DNA from 3 places in the Paraburkholderia sp. UCT31 genome. Region 1 is predicted to be linked to each of the others. Evidence: predicted binding sites of a transcription regulator. Region 1 holds the regulator's gene; each other region holds the start of a gene.

Region 1 (5,559 bases):
GAACCGCGCGCTCGACGATCTGCGCAACGGCAACCTGACCGGCGCGGCCGTGCTCGCGGTCCGCCCGTGATCCGCTAGCGAGCCGTTGGCGCTTGATACAGATCAAGCCGCGCGCCGCGTCGGCGTTCATCATGTAAGCGCGCACCGCTGGCGTCCCCGTCACGGGCCGAGGTGTGAAGCGACGCGGTCGGCGCGCCGCCTCGCGGTGCGACGATCCGCGGAGAGCCGATGAACCCTGCTGCCGAGCGCAACACCTTCCACCGCGTGATGATCGCGTCCGCGGGCGGCAGCGGACTGCCGCTCGGCACGCGCGTCGCCCGGCAGTTGGTCGCGGCGGATGCGCGCTTTCGTCTCGTCGATATCGTTTGCAATCCTGCCGCGCTTTATCCGACGCTGATGCTCAGCTATCCGGACTGGTGCGAGGCGCATCGCGCGATGCTGCACGGCGCGCAGGCCGCGCTGCGCGACGCGGTGATCGCGTTGCACGGCGTCGTCGCGGCGACCGACGCCGAGATCGTCGATCTCACCGCGCTGCATCAGGGCGCGGCCGAAGCGCTCGCCCACACGGCGACGCAATGGGACGCGGATCTGGTCGCGGTGGCCGCGCATCCGCGTGAACATCGCTGGGACAGCCGTATCGATCCCGAGGAACTGGTCGCGTCGATCGGGCGTCCGGTGCTGTACATGCCGGCGAGGTCGACCGACGCGAGCGATGCCTCGGCGGTGAGCCGCGTGCTGGTCGCGATCGATGGCAGCGACACCGCGCTCGACGCGCTGCGCACCGCGCTCGCGGTAGCGCCGCCCGACGCGCGCATCAAGGTCGTCTACGCGGCCGACGACCGCTTCGCGTGGTGCGAATGGTTACCGTTCGAAGTCGTGTCGCAGCATCGAATCGATGTCTTGCGGCGCGGCGCGGCGATGCTCGAACAAAGCCGGCGCGCGGCCGAAACCGCGTTGCTCGAGTTCGACGATGATTCCGGCGATGCGTCGAGCGCGATTCTCGACGAAGCGCAACGCTGGCACGCGGACCTGATCGTGATGGGTTCGCACGGCATGCGCGGCGCGCCGCACCCGTTGCCGGGGCACGTGACGTCGCGCACGCTGCGCGACGCGGCGTGTCCCGTGCTCGTGTGTCCGCGCGGCGCGTCGTCGTTGCGGGCGGACGACGTGCCGCACGGCGAGTGGCGGGAGCCGTATCCGGGCAGTCCGGGCGGGCCGTTTTATCTGTAGCAGGAGCCCGCCACGCGCGTTGACAAATCCAACTTCAGTGGAGAATCGGCATGTACCAACATATCCTCGTCGCGCTAGACGGCAGTACTTTCTCGAAACGCGCACTGAAAGAAGCGGTGAATCTCGCCGCGTTGACGAAGGGCGTCGTGCATCCGGTTTATGTGGTCGACAAGACGCCGCTCTTTTCCTATGCCGGCTATTACGACCCGCTCACGCTCGTCGAAGCCTTGCGCCAGGACGGCCAATTGGTGCTGGAGGAGGCCGAACAGGCCTGCGCCGCCGCCGATGTGCCTTGCCGCCCTGAAATGATCGAGTCGGAGAGCCTGTCCGACGACGTCGCCGCGATCGTGCTGCGCCACGGCGAGCAGATCCACGCCGATCTGCTTGTGCTGGGCACGCATGGGCGACGCGGCGTGCGGCGCCTCGTGATCGGCAGCGTGGCGGAGCGGGTGCTGCGTTTCTCGACCTGTCCGGTGCTGCTCATGCGCGAGCAAAGCACCGAGGATGCGCCTGCAGAGTAACCCGCGACAGCGGGGCGCGACAGCGCGTGAGCATTACGCGAGCGCGTCGGCCGGTATCTGGATCGAGATCCTGAAGCCATGGCCCGGCGAGCTGGTGAACGACACGTTGCCGCGCAACTGCCGCACGCGTTCGCGAATGCCGAGCAAACCGAATGAATCTGTTCCCTGCGACCGATCCAGCGCGACACCCACGCCGTCATCCTCGATATCGAGCGATACGATGGGGCCCGCGCAGGTCATGTCGATGCGTACGCGGCTGGCCTTGGCGTGCCGCGCGACGTTCGTCAACGCCTCCTGAACGATGCGAAACAGCGCCGTCGCCGCGAATTCGCCGCATACCGGCTCGGCCGGTTCGAGATGCACGCTCGAGCGCACGTTGTAGCGTTTCGTGAAGTCTTCGGCCAGCCAGTCGAGCGCGGCGGCGAGCCCGAGGTCGTCGAGCAGCGGGGGCCGCAGATCGGCGGCGATACGCCGCAGCGAAGCGGCCATCCAGTCGATCTGCTTTTGCAGTTCGTGCGTCTGCGCGGCCAGCGGCTCGGTGTCGGCCTGGCTTTTCAGCTTCGCTTCGAGCAGCGCGACGCTCATTTTCAGCGCGGTCAGCCGTTGGCCGAGATCGTCGTGCAGTTCGCGCGCCATACGTTTTTGCTCGTTTTCGCGGGCGATCTGCACGTGCGTGGATACCTGATTCGCGCGTTCGAGTTCCGCGAGGCGCATACGTTCGGTCAGGTCGCGCGTGATCTTGGCGAAGCCGAGCAGCGCGCCCGACGCGTCGTGCACGGCGGAAACGACCACGTTGGCCCAGAAACGCGAGCCGTCGCGACGTACGCGCCAGCCTTCGTCTTCGCCGCGGCCTACGGCTGCGGCGATTTCCAGTTCGCGGGCGGGCTTGCCGGCCGCGATGTCTTCCGGGGTATAGAACTTCGAGAAATGCTGGCCGATGATTTCTTCGGGCGTGTAGCCCTTGATGCGCTGTGCGCCGGGATTCCAGCTGGTCACGCGGCCGGACACGTCGAGCATGAAGATCGCATAGTCCTGAACCGCATCGATCAACATGAAATAGCGATCCTCTACTGGCACGTCCGACACGGACGCCGCACCGGTGAAGCAGGAAGACTCGCCGCTCGACAGACCCATCGCTCCTCCGGGTGGTCACGCAAGGTCGCGCACCGCAACGCACCGAGTTATATCAGTTCGGGAGCGCTTGTTCCACCCCGCATGTCCCGCGAACGAACGTGAGGCGAGCGTCGCGTCGGCGTTCAAACCCGAGCCAGTCCTTCCGCGTCTTCGATGCGGATCGTTTTGCCGTTCGCCTTGACGAGGCGCTCGCGCTGGAACTTCGAGAACATCCGGCTCACCGTTTCGAGCTTCATGCCCAGAAAGCAGCCGATTTCCTCGCGGGTCATGCGCAAATGAAACTCCGCCGCGGAAAAGCCGCGCGCCTTGAAGCGCTTCGACAGATTCAGCAGAAACGTCGCGACGCGCTGTTCGGCGCTCATCGTGCCGAGCAGCATCATCTGGCTCGATTCGCGCACGATCTCGCTGCTCATCATCTGGTAGATGTGATGCTGCATCGGCTTCATCTCGCGACAGATCGCTTCGAGTTGCGCGAACGGAATGATGCACACGACGCTGTCTTCGAGCGCGATCGCATCGCAATTCTGCTTGCCCTCGCTGATGCCGTCGAGGCCGAGCGAGTCGCCGGCGATCTGGAAGCCAGTCACGTGCTCGCGGCCGTCGCGGTGCATGACCACGGTCTTGAACGATCCGGCGCGGATCGCGTAGATGCTTTGAAACACGTCGCCCGCGCGATACAGCGCATCACCGCGTTTGATCGAGCGCGTCGAGCAGATCAACGTGTCGAGTCGGCTCAGTTCGTCGGATGTCAGCTCGGGCGGCATGCAGATCGCGCGCATCGCGCAGGTGGAGCAGCGCGGCACGGCGTAGCGTGTGGCCGCGGTGCGTGGCACGACGTGGATCGGTACGACGTGCGAAGTGCGGGGCGCGTCGTGGCGGGGTTCACAGACTGCGGCAACTTGCATGATCGGCTCCTGGCGGTCAGACCGGATGCGCACGACGCGCATAGGCAATCGCTTCGATGGCACGGCAGGCGAGTTCGAACTCCGAGGTCTTGTCGAAGAAGAAGTCGGCGCCCGCCGCTTCGCACGCTCGGCGAAACGCCGTCGCGCAATGATTGGTCAACACGATGCTGACGATGGACGGCCGCACCCGCGACAGCGCCGCGAGCAGCAGCAGATTGGTCTTGCCCGAGAAGCACGGGTCCAGCACCGCGACATCGGCGCGACTCGCGACGATGTCGTCGAACGTGTGCTCGACGCCGGCGGACTCGCCGGCGATTTCGATGCCGGGAATCAGCGCGATCAGGCAAGCAAGCCGGCGTCGGACCTCGGTCGCATCGTCGACGAGGAAGACTCTCGATAAGGTGGCTGGCGGGGCGGTGTCCATACCGACCAGTATTGGCGACCTCATCTCAGAAATATATCGGCGGGGATTTAAGCGGCGCTAGGAGTTCGGGTAATGTTGTAGGAATATTCCTATGGTGTGGCTGCTTTGCTGTTCAATCAGAAGTGACGGGCGAACATATCGGCGTCGAAAATATATTAATACGAAGTGGCATTAAAGAATTGGAAAGCTGTGCGATAGACCGGCCATTATGTATTTTCAATTATTCGAAGAATAGTAAGTATCTGAGTGGGCTTGTTACTGCCGGGGAAGACGTGCCTACGATGCAAATTATCGATATTTCCCACTCCTGCTCATCGTCGACCGTGCTGGCACGATAGACGATAACGTCTGGACGCTGCCTTCCGAGGCTGCCCGGCGTTTCTAGCCTGTCTGCTGTTAAAAACCTCATCGGCGTGCGGCCATTTCGTCCTTGCCTTTTTCTTCTCCTTACCTAAATGCTAGGAGCATCGGAGGTGCCACTATGGCAGCAGCAACTATCACTTCGAAGGGCCAGGTCACGATCCCGGTGGACGTGCGCAACCAGCTCCCGAGCGGCGAGCCATTGACCTGCGTCAAGCCGCGCGGCGGCGCGCGCTTCACACTGTCGGCGCGGACACGCGACGGCACCGCTTCGGTTCATGCCAGCGCTTTCACAGGGAGTCCAACATGTATGCACGAATTCTGGTTGCGCTCGACGACAGTCCCAGCGCGCAGCGCGCCTTTGCCGAGGCGCTGAAGCTCGCGAAGCTGACGGGCGCCACACTCGAAGCCTGCTGCGTGGTAGGGCACGGCAAGTGGTCGGACAATGCCGATGTGGCTTTCGAGCCGGAACCGGCGACCGCGGCGCAAGAATTCGCCAGCCGCGCGCTCGATGCGCCGCGCGAGTTGATGCGCGAGGCGCAGGTGCCCGGCGGCGTGCGGGTGATCGACGCGTACGCCGAAAGCGTGTCCGCGGTGCTCGCGCGCGTCGCCGACGAGATCGAAGCCGATCTGATCGTGATGGGCACGCACGGTCGCCGCGGCGTGCAGCGCTTTCTGCTCGGCAGCGTCGCCGAGTCGCTCGTGCGTGCGACCGACAAGCCGGTGCTGATCGTGCGGCATGACGAACACGGGCACGCGCGGCCCTGAAGCGCCGCGTCGCGGAGCCGTGGCGCCATCGCGTCGGAGCGGCCGCGCAGCAGCCTGGTTTTCGCGGCTCAGGTGAGTTCGTTTTCGGCGCAGGCCGGGACTGACTGAGCGCGCGTCGCGCCGTTCGCGTGCGCGGGAACCATCAGCACCGGGCAGCTGGCGCTGCGCAGCACGCGCTCGGCGACGCTGCCGAGCATCAGTCGTTGAACACCACGGC
Region 2 (5,559 bases), on a different contig from region 1:
CGCAAGGAAGACGCAGATTATGGCCGAAAATCGGTAGACGGGCAAGTCGATTGCCTTCACCCGCCACAGCGCGTTCGCGCCGAGCGGTGCTCAGACCGTGCGCGAGAATCGTGTGAGCGTCTGCTCGCCCAGATAGCGGTCAAATACCATCGCGAGATTGCGCACGAGCATGCGGCCGGCCATTCGCACTTCGAGCTTGCGTGCGCCGAGCGAGATCAGCCCGTCGTCCTCGAATGAACGCAGACGCGAGAGTTCCGGCGCGAACGTGTCGGCGAAGTGGATGCCGTACGCCGCTTCGAATTCGTCGAAGCGCAGTTCGAGGTTGCACATCAGCTGCGTGATCACGTCGCGCCGCAGACGGTCGTCGGCGGACAGGCGGATGCCGCGCGCGATCGCGAGCCGGCCCGCATCGATCGAGTCGGTGTAAGCGGGCAGCTCTCGCGCGTTCTGCGCGTACACGTCGCCGACCTTGCCGATCGACGAGGCGCCAAAACCGATCAGATCGCACTCGGCCCGCGTGCTATAGCCCTGGAAATTGCGATGCAGCGTGCGCTGCGCCTGCGCGCGAGCGAGCTCGTCGGTGGGCAGCGCGAAGTGATCCATGCCGATGTACACATAGCCCGCTTCAGTCAGCCGTTCGACGACCCGTTGCAGCAGAGCCAGCCGCTCCTCGCTCGACGGCAGCGTCGCTGGATCCATCTGGCGCTGCATCTTGAAGAGCTGCGGCATGTGCGCATACGCGAACACCGACAGCCGGTCCGGCGCCAGTTCGAGCATCGTGTCGAGCGTGCGGCTGAAGCTCGCGACGGTTTGATGCGGCAGCCCGTAAATCAGATCGACGCCGATCGAATGAAAACCGTACGTGCGCGCCGCCTGCATCACCGATGCGGTCATTTCGAACGGCTGGATGCGATTGATCGCCTGCTGGACGCGCGGATCGAAGTCCTGCACGCCGAGGCTCAGCCGGTTGAAGCCGAGGCGGCGCAGAAGCGCGACCGTGTCGGGCGACGCCTTGCGCGGATCGACCTCGATCGAATATTCGGTTCGATCGTCGGGCAGAAGTTTGAAGTGCTCGCGCGTCGTGGCCATCAGCTCGGCCATCTCGTCATGCGACAAAAACGTCGGCGTGCCGCCGCCCCAATGCAATTGCGACACGGGCCGCTGTGTATCGAAACACGCCGCCTGCAAGCCGATTTCGCGTTTGAGCCGCTCAAGGTACGGGCGCGCATGCGCGCGATTTCTCGTCACGACCTTGTTGCAGCCGCAGTAGAAGCACACGGTGTCGCAAAACGGAATGTGGAAGTACAGAGACAGATCGGTCGACGCGGCACCCGGGTCGGCGGCGGCGCGGTGATAGTCGGCGGTGTCGAACGATTCGCGGAATTGCGGCGCGGTCGGATAGGACGTATAGCGGGGACCGTTCGCGCTGTAGCGCGCGAGCAGGTCGGGGCGAAACAGGGTGTCGGTTTGGGACATGAGCGGTGTCGGACGGTGGGCGGCTCTCGCCGCGTGCCGCGTGTCATGGTCAGTCAGCAGCTTCGAGTTTACGTGCGTGCCCACGGGACCCGATTGTGTAAAAAGGTCACACGGACAGGCAATGGCACAATGCGGGTCTGGCAATACGTTGCCAAGGTTTGAGTTCAGGAAAGATGACGTGAATCAAAGGTTGAACAGTGCATGGATGGACGCTCACGCGTGCCGTCCCGATTGCGGCGCGTGCTGTACCGCGCCGTCGATTTCGAGCCCGATTCCGGGCATGCCGAACGGCAAGCCGGCGGGCGTGCGCTGCGTGCAACTCGGCGACGATCTGCGCTGCGCGATCTTCGGCCGGCCGGAGCGGCCCGCATGCTGCTCGGGTCTGCAGCCGCAACTCGAGATGTGCGGCGCGAATCGCGGCGAAGCGCTCGCGTGGCTCACGCAACTCGAGGCGCAAACACAACCGGCATCCCATCCATGACGCGCGGCATGCGGTAAACGCCGTCGCTGACCACACCCGTCAATGCAAGCCGATGTCCGCAAGGGCTTCCACAGGAGATTTCGCATGACTCGACCCGCAGCGCCGGCCCGGCGCCGCTTTCTGCGCGCTGCGCTGACCGGCTGCAGCGCGCTTGGCATCACTGTGTCGCTCGCGGCTTGCGCGAGCCCGACGTTTCCGTTCATGCCGTCGCACTACACGTTCTCGCAGAAGCAGGTGCAGGAGGCCGTGCAGCGCAAGTTCCCGTATCAGCGCACAGTGTCGCAGGTGTTCGATGTCGCGCTGAGCAATCCGGTGGTGGGCATGCTGCCCGATGCGAACCGCGTGCAGGTGAAGCTCGACGCGCGTTTCGCGAGTCCGTTCCTGCAGCAGCCGGTCGATGGCGTGTTCACGCTGTCGAGTGAACTTGCATACGACGCGGCGAGCCGTTCGGTGATCCTCAAGTCGCCGCGTGTCGACAACGTCAGCGTGAGCGGCGAGGCGCAGATGTACACGCAGCAGATCAACGCGGCCGCGGCGCTGCTCGCGACCCAATTGCTGACCAACTATCCGATCTACACGTTCAAGCCCGAGCAACTGCAATTTGCCGGCGTCAATTACGAACCCGGTACAATCACGATCCTTACAAACGGCATACGCGTGCAGATCGTCGAAAGATGACTGGCACGCGCGGCCACGTGGGCCGCGCATGCCAGTCATGACCGTGCGGGCCCATTTCGTTGCGACAACCTACCGCGATAAGGGGCACGGATGGACTGGTTACTGGCTTGCAAGGCGCTGATTCTCGGCGTGGTCGAGGGTTTGACGGAGTTCTTGCCGGTGTCGAGCACCGGGCATCTGATCGTCGTCGGCAGTCTGCTGGATTTCACCGACGAGCACGCGAAGACCTTCGATGTCGTGATCCAGCTCGGCGCGATTCTCGCCGTGTGCTGGGAGTTTCGCCGGCGCATCGGCAACGTGATCGTGGGGCTGCCGAGCCGGCCCGAGGCGCGCCGCTTCGCGCTGAACGTGATCATTGCGACGATTCCGGCAGTCGTGCTCGGCCTGCTGTTCGAGAAGTCGATCAAGGAGGTGCTGTTTTCACCGGTGCCGGTCGCGTTTGCGCTGGTCGCGGGCGGCGTCGTGATCCTGTGGGCGGAGGCGCGCCAGCGCGCGCGCGGCGACGCGGCGGTGCGGGTGCGCAGCATCGACGATCTGAGCCCGCTCGATGCGTTGAAAGTTGGCCTCGCACAGTGCTTCGCGCTGATTCCGGGGACCTCGCGCTCGGGCTCGACGATCATCGGCGGCATGCTGTTCGGCATCGAGCGCCGCGCCGCGACCGAGTTTTCATTCTTTCTCGCGATTCCGATCATCTTCGGCGCGACGGCCTATGAGCTGTACAAGGACTGGCACCTGCTCACCACCGACGCGCTCGGCAGCTTCGCGCTCGGCTTCGCGGCCGCGTTCGTCAGTGCGTTCGTCTGCATCCGCTGGCTGCTGCGCTATGTCGCGTCGCACGACTTCACGGTGTTCGCGTGGTATCGGATCGGCTTTGGCCTGCTGATCCTGCTGATCGGTTATAGCGGCGGGTTGAGCTGGGCCGATTGAGATTTGCCGTGCGATGAAAAAAGGTCCGCGTATGTGCGGACCTTTTTTCGTTGGCTTGCCGTCTCGTCGCGTTACGCGGCGCCGCGCTTGCGGAACACGAGGTCCCACACGCCGTGGCCGAGCCGCAGGCCACGCCGTTCGAACTTCGTCACCGGACGATAGTCGGGCCGCAGCGCGTAGGTGTCGGCGGTGTTTTCGAGCAGCGGATCGGCGCCGAGCACTTCGAGCATCTGTTCGGCGTAGTTCTGCCAGTCGGTCGCGCAATGCAGATACGCATCCGGCTTCAGACGCGACACGAGCAGCGCGACGAACTTCGGCTGGATCAGCCGGCGCTTGTGATGGCGCGCCTTGTGCCACGGGTCGGGGAAAAAGATGTGCACGCCGTCGAGGCTGTCGGGCGCGATCATGTGCTGGAGCACTTCGACCGCGTCGTGCTGGATGATGCGGATGTTCGTCAGCGACTGCTCGCCGATCAGCTTCAGCAACGCGCCGACGCCGGGCTCGTGGACTTCGACGCCCAGGAAGTCGTCGTCGGGACGCTGCGCGGCGATCTCCGCGGTGGTGGCGCCCATGCCGAAGCCGATCTCCAGCACGCGCGGCGCTTCGCGGCCGAACACGCCGGTCCAGTCGGGTTGTTGTGGTGCATAGGGCACGACGAAGCGCGGGCCGAACTCATCGAGCGCGCGGCGCTGGCCGGTCGATACGCGACCTGCGCGCGTGACGAAGCTGCGGATGCGGCGGTGATGAAGCGTGTCTGCCGGCGTTGCACCCGGCGTGCCGTCGACGTCGTTCGTCTCGGTGCCGGCGGGCTGGTCGGCTGCGCTCGTGGGGGTCGGGGCGTCGTCCGGGAGACCGGAGTCGTTTGGATCGTGGATCATCGTCGATGCTGCCGCAAGGGTGGGGGCTGCGCGGCTTGCGCGCTGTGCCGGGCCGTTGCTACTACAAAAAAGCCGCCTTCAGGGAGGCGGCTCTTGCTGGATTCCGCTGAACACTCAGCGGGAAAGTGGAGCGGGCGATGGGAATCGAACCCACGGCTCTAGCTTGGGAAGCTAGGGTATTACCATTATACGACGCCCGCAGAGCGCGCTATTTTACAGGCTTTTGGGCCGTTTGGGCAGCGGTATGGCTCGCGCGCACGAGCGGCCGACCCGTCTTTTCGCTTCTGCGGTTCGAACGGCGCGAGCCTTCAGACTTTGTCTGCGCCTGCCGTTAATCCGGATACTGCCCAACACCGTGCGCTTGCGCACCCGCAAGCCGGCACGAACCCGGCACTTCCCATCCCGATCAAGAGATTTTCCCAAGATGCAGTGGCTTTCCAATCTGAAACTGAGCCAGAAGCTTGTCGGCTCGTTGATGCTGTGCGCGTTCGTAACGGCCATCGTCGGCACGGTCGGTGTGCTGAAGGTGCGCGAAGTCGCGACGATGCAAACCGAAATGTACGACCGCGAATTCGTGCCTGTGCGCGACGACGGCACCGCCGCGTGGCAGGCCGCTTCGCACTTCCGGCGCCTCTATTCGTACATCCTGAATCCGGAGCCGGCAGGCCGCGCCGATACGGTGCGCCTGAATCACGGCGGTGAAGCGGCGATCCTGTCGGCATTCGACTACGAGCGCAAGCATGCGACCACCGACGCGCAGAAGCAATTGCTGAGCGACTTCGACGCCGCCTATCCGGCCTATATGAGTTCGGTCGCGAAGGTGATGGCGCTGGCCGATCAGGGCGATCAGACCGGCGCGCTCGCCGAGCTCAAATCGACCACCGACCCGCTGCACGTCAAGCTGCGCACGCTGATGATCAAGCTGTCCGACGTGCGGGATGAGTTGGCCAGGCAGCGTGTCGCGAACGGCGTCGAGATGGTTCGCTCGGTGACGTGGTGGATCGCGAGCTGCGCGGTCGTCGGCGTCGCGGTTGCGATCGGCCTGGGGCTGCTGGTGACGCGCGCGGTCGTGCGGCAGATCGGCGGCGAACCGGCCGAAGTCGCGAAGGTCGTCGAGCA
Region 3 (5,559 bases), on a different contig from region 1:
ATACGGATTGAGATCCGCACCGCCAATGCGGCACTCCACGCGGACGGCGTCCGAGCCTTCGCCGTAAAGGCGGAAACCGACCGTCCGATTGTCTTGGCTCCGTGCGACCTTGGTCGGCGGAAACGTACCGATCTGGAATCGCTTGTAGGAGTTGATGTGGGGCGCCAGAAAGAGGGTGATGTCCTTCGAATATTTCTGCAGGCCTCCAAGGTAATGGTGCATCAGATTGAGACGTTTATATGCGGATGCGGTACGAACGCTTTGCCGCGCGGCAACGTTTCACAGGGGAATCTTCCTGTCCGTGCAAAATCTGGCGGTGGGCGAGTGCCGAGCTGCTTGCGGTAGGGCTCAGCAGCTCCCAGTTTTCACGGAGTCGACGGATGCACAAATCGTTAGTCGGTAAGGGATTTCGATCAACCCGGTCAACCAGGTGTCGCTCCGGTTGCTGGCGCTCAACTGACCCATGGCCGCGCCGATCGCTGGATTTTGCATTTTCAATGCAAGCTTCGTGACCTCGTCTGAGCCGATTATCGTGTCCGAGTCGACGTTAAGCACCAAATCTCCTACGAGCGGCGTATCGAGATTCGCAGAACCATCATCAACCACATAGACGCGCAGTTTTCCGGCGTAGTCCTGGTTTGCAATGGACTCCAGGCATGCCGAGAGCGTGCGCGGGTCCTCGTTGAAGCAGGGAACGATGACATCCACGCGCGGCAGAGTGTCGGAGTCGACCAGGCCGTCCGACAGCGATGACACGTTTGTCGACTGAGCATAAAGCGCCTGCGTGCTTTTATAGACAGTCGAGAGCAGCGCATAAAACGGGACAGCGACAGTGCTAGTTGCGGCAAGCATGTTCATAGGGTGTCTGGTTTGTCCGGTTAGGTTGAGGAAGCGATCGGATTGCAAAGCCCCGGTCATGCAATGCTGGAATCATGAGGGAAAGCGCCGTGAGGGTCTGCTCGCGCCGACCAGCGTGAGTGCATCGTCCCAGCTCATCGGGAGGGCATCCGTCGTGCAAGAGCACAATTGCACCCGGCCGGACAGAGGCCAGCACCGCACTGACAATCGCGTCCACGCCGGGACGAGACCAGTCTCGCGGGTCTACCGACCAGTGGAGGGGCGCCAGACCAGCGCTCGCTGACGTAGTGAGCACTGCTTCACTCCACATGCCATACGGGGCACGCATATACCGCAGCGAAGCATGGGGGCTCGCCATCCTGATGACCCGGCTTGCCGTTAGTATTTCCTGTTGCACTTCGGTGGGTTCGCATCTGGACAGGTCCGGATGAGTCATCGTGTGGTTTGCGACCTCGTGCCCTTCTGCGATCATCCGTCGGATCAGCTTCGGCTGGTCCGCTGCGTACGCACCGATGACGCAGAAAGTCGCTGGCACCCGGTGTTCCGCCAGCACATCGAGGACGTCCGGTGTGCAAAGTGGATTAGGGCCGTCGTCAAACGTCAAATAAACGCTGCGACGTCCGGTGGTGTCAGCGCACTCGCTGCGCGCTTCGGATAAGCAGTGCCTCACAGCTCTGGCCCGTTCCGATCAATTATCGTTCCGGTCGGCCAATCGCTCATTGACCGTCCAATCGGTAAGACGACAATGAGCACGTCCTCGATGCGCGTGGGCGGCCTGTCGAGATGCACTTCTCGAAGGGTCGACCTCACGCGAACTCCAGACACAATAGTCGCCAGACCGGGTCGGCCGAGCAGCCTTGCAATATGTTGCCGCAACGCGAGGCGAACCGTGCCGAAGCCGAATGGAACGTCAAGTTCCTGCAACACGGGATACATCACGCGCATTAATTGAGGGATTCCGAGTCCCTCAAGATCCGGACGTACCGCGTACAGTCCTAGTTCGGCCACTAGTAGATCGACTGCGCCAACCTTGATGAAACGACGCAGTGCGCCGACATGAGCCGCTACGCCGCGCGCGTCGTAGCCGATTGCACGGACCTCTGGCCTCGCACCAGCCCAACTGTGATTGCCTTCGAATGGTTTTGCATTAAACGCCCCGGTCGGTCCGTAGGTCTTTCGGAAGAACTCGGACAGTTCGATGTGGTCGGCGAGTCGCAACTCATTTTCCCAAACCAGCCTCCACCGCACCTGAGAGCGCATGGAGAGAGGTCCTCTATCTGTGGACACGGCCAAATTCACGACTGCCTCCTATGCGCCGTCCGGCCTTTGAGGATGGACCTGACACACGCGAAGGACTTGCTGAGAAAGCGGTGCGATTTCAAGAAATCATCTGCACTCTGGAACAGTTCTGGGATGAAGCCCGAAGAAAAGAGTATTTCCGTCAACACTTCACGGACCGATTGAACCTCTTCCACGATGGAGATTACATCGAGTGCGCGTGCCTTTCGCACCGGATCTACCAAAGACTTCCCCCGCATCTTCCGCACGATCTGACCGCGATTGACACGAGGTCCATTTAACCGGGTCGCTGAAGCATTTGGCACCTGCAATCGGCTGCTCCCGATTTGTCGCGAAGCCCAGCCGAAGTCGAGGGTTGCCTCAACTGTACGAAGGTAAGCGGCCGATATAGAAAGGGTTTGGAGAACTATGCGAAGTTTTGCCGGTAGTAAGCGCCTACGCGACCTGCCAGACGCTTGTCGCGTCGTGTCGGCGCGATCCAGCTTGCCCACGCCGCCAAAGACCGTGCCCGCATTGGACATGTGCCTCGGTTGATGCTCGGCGTACCCCTGAGGATTTTTCTCGGCGTCAGGGCAAAGATCGACAACCATCTTGATATGCCCAAAGTCTATTTCTCCGGCCCGACGTTTTGCTACAGTATTCATGAGAGCGTCCACGAGAAATTGACTTGAGATTCGGTGCCGTATCCGTCGAGAAAGTTCAGCGAGTTCGGGATCTGCGATTTCCTTCGTCCAGGTGATGAAGCGTCGCCAGTGGTGCTTCATGTGCCCACCGTTATGGCCGCCCATCGGGCCGGACACGCCGCTGTTGCGCCATGCGTGAGCCAGTCACAGATCGACTGCCCGCTTACGCCGAGTTGCTCGGCGGTGAGCTTGCGCTTGATCCTGTGTCCGAGCGGCGACAGGGCCGCCGCTCGCGTGCGCGAGTCCCGATGCATGTGATTGATCGACAACTGCTGCAACGTCATTTCCTCGGCTTCGCTCAGTTCTACGACACACTTCATCCGCTACCCCGGCACGACGAAGGCGCCAGCAGGTTTGCGAAATTGAAACGGATTTACCAGGAACACTATCCTCCATGCCGTACATTTCGTAAAATCGATTGTTTTGATGGAACGCATCCACACTATGGATAAGTTGGGATCATGCGTTTCAAGGGCCTCGATCTAAATCTGCTCGTCGTGCTCGATGCTCTGATGACCGAGCGTAATCTCACCGCGGCGGCACGTAGCAAGGCCCAACTCAACGTCGTTCGCTACACCGATGACTTTATTGTGACCGGTATGTCGAAAGAAGTGCTCGAATTCGAGGTGCTTCCGGCGCTCAGGCAGTTTATTGCCGCTCAAGGTCTGGAGCGCTCGGAAGAGAAGACCCGGATCACGAACATTGCAGACGGTTTCGATTTCCTTGGCCAGAACGTGCGCAAGTACGACGGCTACTGGCCCAGCGCCTGTGAAGATACTTGGGGTTGCCAAAACAATAGAGGTAGTGAGGATGGCTGGCACCTGGAGCCCGGAGGGGCTTTTTTTTGCACTTGAAACGTTACGCTAACGCAGCCATGACTTACCAAACCAGATTAATCGGACCGATAGGCTCGGATCTGACGATCTGAAAACAGTTTCCCTACGTCCTCGGCCAGTTCAAGACGGACATTTTGTCGCCCGGCACGGAAGCGCTTCTTGTGCCAAATATCCCGCTGCGCCGGGCGGGCACGCCCGAAGCGGTCGCAAAGATAGATCATCTTCGTCCTATGCTCGGATGCGGCGAGTTATCTCACGGGCACCGAGGCAGCAATCAATGATGGACGACACCTGTAATCGGCTGCACCTGGAGTAGACAAATCGCAGTTGATTTGAGCGACATCAATGGAACTCGCGTTCCTAACGGAATCCACGCAGCGAAATCGCAAAAGCAGAAAATAAGTACATCAAGGCACTACAGTTTCACCGTCCTTCCATGAAAGGGCATTATCTTTTGAAGTCAGCCCGTGAAATTGGGCGCTAGATCGAGGATGATATGCAACACAATGCCCGCAAATCCGAACAAGGTGACGGGGAGCACGGTCCCCACAACGGGGACGTCGTCATGCTGCATATCGCTTCCGTACGCGAAAGGCCTGGCTCAAAGTCCGAGACGGACCACGCGGTCCCTATTGTGCAGTGGCACGAGAGCGTGCTTACCGGCATTTTCGAAATATCGAAGGTACTCACCGCCCCCTACCGGCTCGAAGTCACGTTGGCCAACGTCATCGATCTCCTGCAATCGTTTGTTCAGATGCGGCTCGGTATCGTCTCTCTCTTCGACGATGATGGCGTACCGGACATTACCGTTGGCGCGGACTGGAGCGAAGGCAGCGATGAGCACTACCGGATGCGCCTGCCGCAGAAGGCAATTGACCAGATCATGGCGACGGACAGGCCGCTCGTCGCCGAGAACATAGCGGTGCATTCGGGCTTCAGTGCTGCCGACATGGGCGTGCTCGGTGCCTCCGACGACATGCGAGTATCGTTCATTGGCGTCCCTATTCGCATCGACGCGAAAGTCATAGGCACGCTGACCATCGACCGCATCCTGGACTATGGGTCGAACTTCCGGCTCGATTACGACGTGCGGCTGCTTACCATGGTCGCCAACCTGGTGGGGCAGACGGTGAAGCTGCATCGCTTTTTCAAGAGCGACCGCGAGCGATTGATGGCGGGGAAGGACGGGCTGCAAAAGCCATTGTCCGAGCTCAAGCACCCTGCAGGTGAGCGTGAGAAGTTTCAGATCGAGGGGATCATTGGCGACAGCCCGGCGCTGCGCGGGCTGCTCGCGAAGATCGCGGTGGTAGCCGAATCGAACAGCACAGTTCTGTTGCGCGGCGAATCCGGTACCGGGAAGGAGCTGGTCGCCAAGGCCGTTCACGAGCTGTCGCCGCGCGCCAAGCGGCCCTTCATCAAGCTCAATTGCGCGGCGCTCCATGAGACGGTGCTGGAATCCGAATTGTTCGGTCATGAGAAGGGTGCCTTTACCAGCGCCTTCAATTCGCGCAAGGGGCGCTTCGAGCTCGCCGACAAGGGGACGCTGTTTCTGGACGAGATCGGCGAGATCTCGGCCTCGTTCCAGGCAAAGCTGCTGCGCGTCCTGCAGGAGCAAGAATTCGAGCGCGTCGGCAGCAACCAGACCATTAAGGTCGATGTTCGCGTGATTGCCGCCACGAATAAAAACCTGGAAGAGGCGGTGGCAAGCAACGAGTTCCGTGCCGACCTTTATTATCGCCTCTGCGTGGTTCCCTTGCTGTTGCCGCCGTTGCGTGAAAGGCGCAGTGATATTCCGCTCCTCGCCGTTGAGTTTCTCAAGAATTTCAACAGCGAGAACGGCCGTACGCTGACCTTCGATGCGAGCGCGATTGAAGTATTGATGA

What was found. Region 1 encodes FNR, which switches genes on or off when oxygen is low (the NO sensors DNR and NnrR bind a similar motif). Its sites were predicted from a motif close to TTGATNNNNATCAA; they were not measured.
Region 2: the regulator FNR is predicted to act here: its motif matches at 1,650-1,663, upstream of hemN (oxygen-independent coproporphyrinogen III oxidase).
Region 3: the regulator FNR is predicted to act here: its motif matches at 4,009-4,022, upstream of nifA (nif-specific transcriptional activator NifA).

Annotation. Positions count from the first base shown of each region.
Region 1 is NZ_VZQP01000004.1:205,225-210,783, forward strand. Features, by position in the region: gene F6X40_RS04420 (zinc-dependent alcohol dehydrogenase family protein) at 1-70, shown strand, start outside; gene F6X40_RS04425 (universal stress protein) at 229-1,230, shown strand; gene F6X40_RS04430 (universal stress protein) at 1,281-1,751, shown strand; gene F6X40_RS04435 (PAS domain S-box protein) at 1,785-2,885, opposite strand; gene fnr (fumarate/nitrate reduction transcriptional regulator Fnr) at 3,008-3,790, opposite strand; gene F6X40_RS04445 (response regulator) at 3,807-4,214, opposite strand; gene F6X40_RS04450 (universal stress protein) at 4,881-5,342, shown strand; gene F6X40_RS04455 (universal stress protein) at 5,411-5,559, opposite strand, start outside.
Region 2 is NZ_VZQP01000057.1:27,746-33,304, reverse strand. Features, by position in the region: gene hemN (oxygen-independent coproporphyrinogen III oxidase) at 91-1,476, opposite strand; gene F6X40_RS33675 (YkgJ family cysteine cluster protein) at 1,682-1,957, shown strand; gene F6X40_RS33670 (DUF1439 domain-containing protein) at 2,042-2,635, shown strand; gene F6X40_RS33665 (undecaprenyl-diphosphate phosphatase) at 2,726-3,562, shown strand; gene trmB (tRNA (guanosine(46)-N7)-methyltransferase TrmB) at 3,634-4,440, opposite strand; tRNA gene F6X40_RS33655 (tRNA-Gly) at 4,567-4,640, opposite strand; gene F6X40_RS33650 (methyl-accepting chemotaxis protein) at 4,865-5,559, shown strand, end outside.
Region 3 is NZ_VZQP01000034.1:51,531-57,089, reverse strand. Features, by position in the region: partial or broken gene F6X40_RS41910 (glutamine synthetase) at 1-222, opposite strand, end outside; gene F6X40_RS26085 (glycosyltransferase) at 349-858, opposite strand; gene nodB (chitooligosaccharide deacetylase NodB) at 836-1,528, opposite strand; gene F6X40_RS26075 (NodA family N-acyltransferase) at 1,525-2,118, opposite strand; gene F6X40_RS26070 (hypothetical protein) at 2,154-2,921, opposite strand; gene F6X40_RS26065 (hypothetical protein) at 2,918-3,160, opposite strand; partial or broken gene F6X40_RS41900 (reverse transcriptase domain-containing protein) at 3,392-3,694, shown strand; gene nifA (nif-specific transcriptional activator NifA) at 4,173-5,559, shown strand, end outside.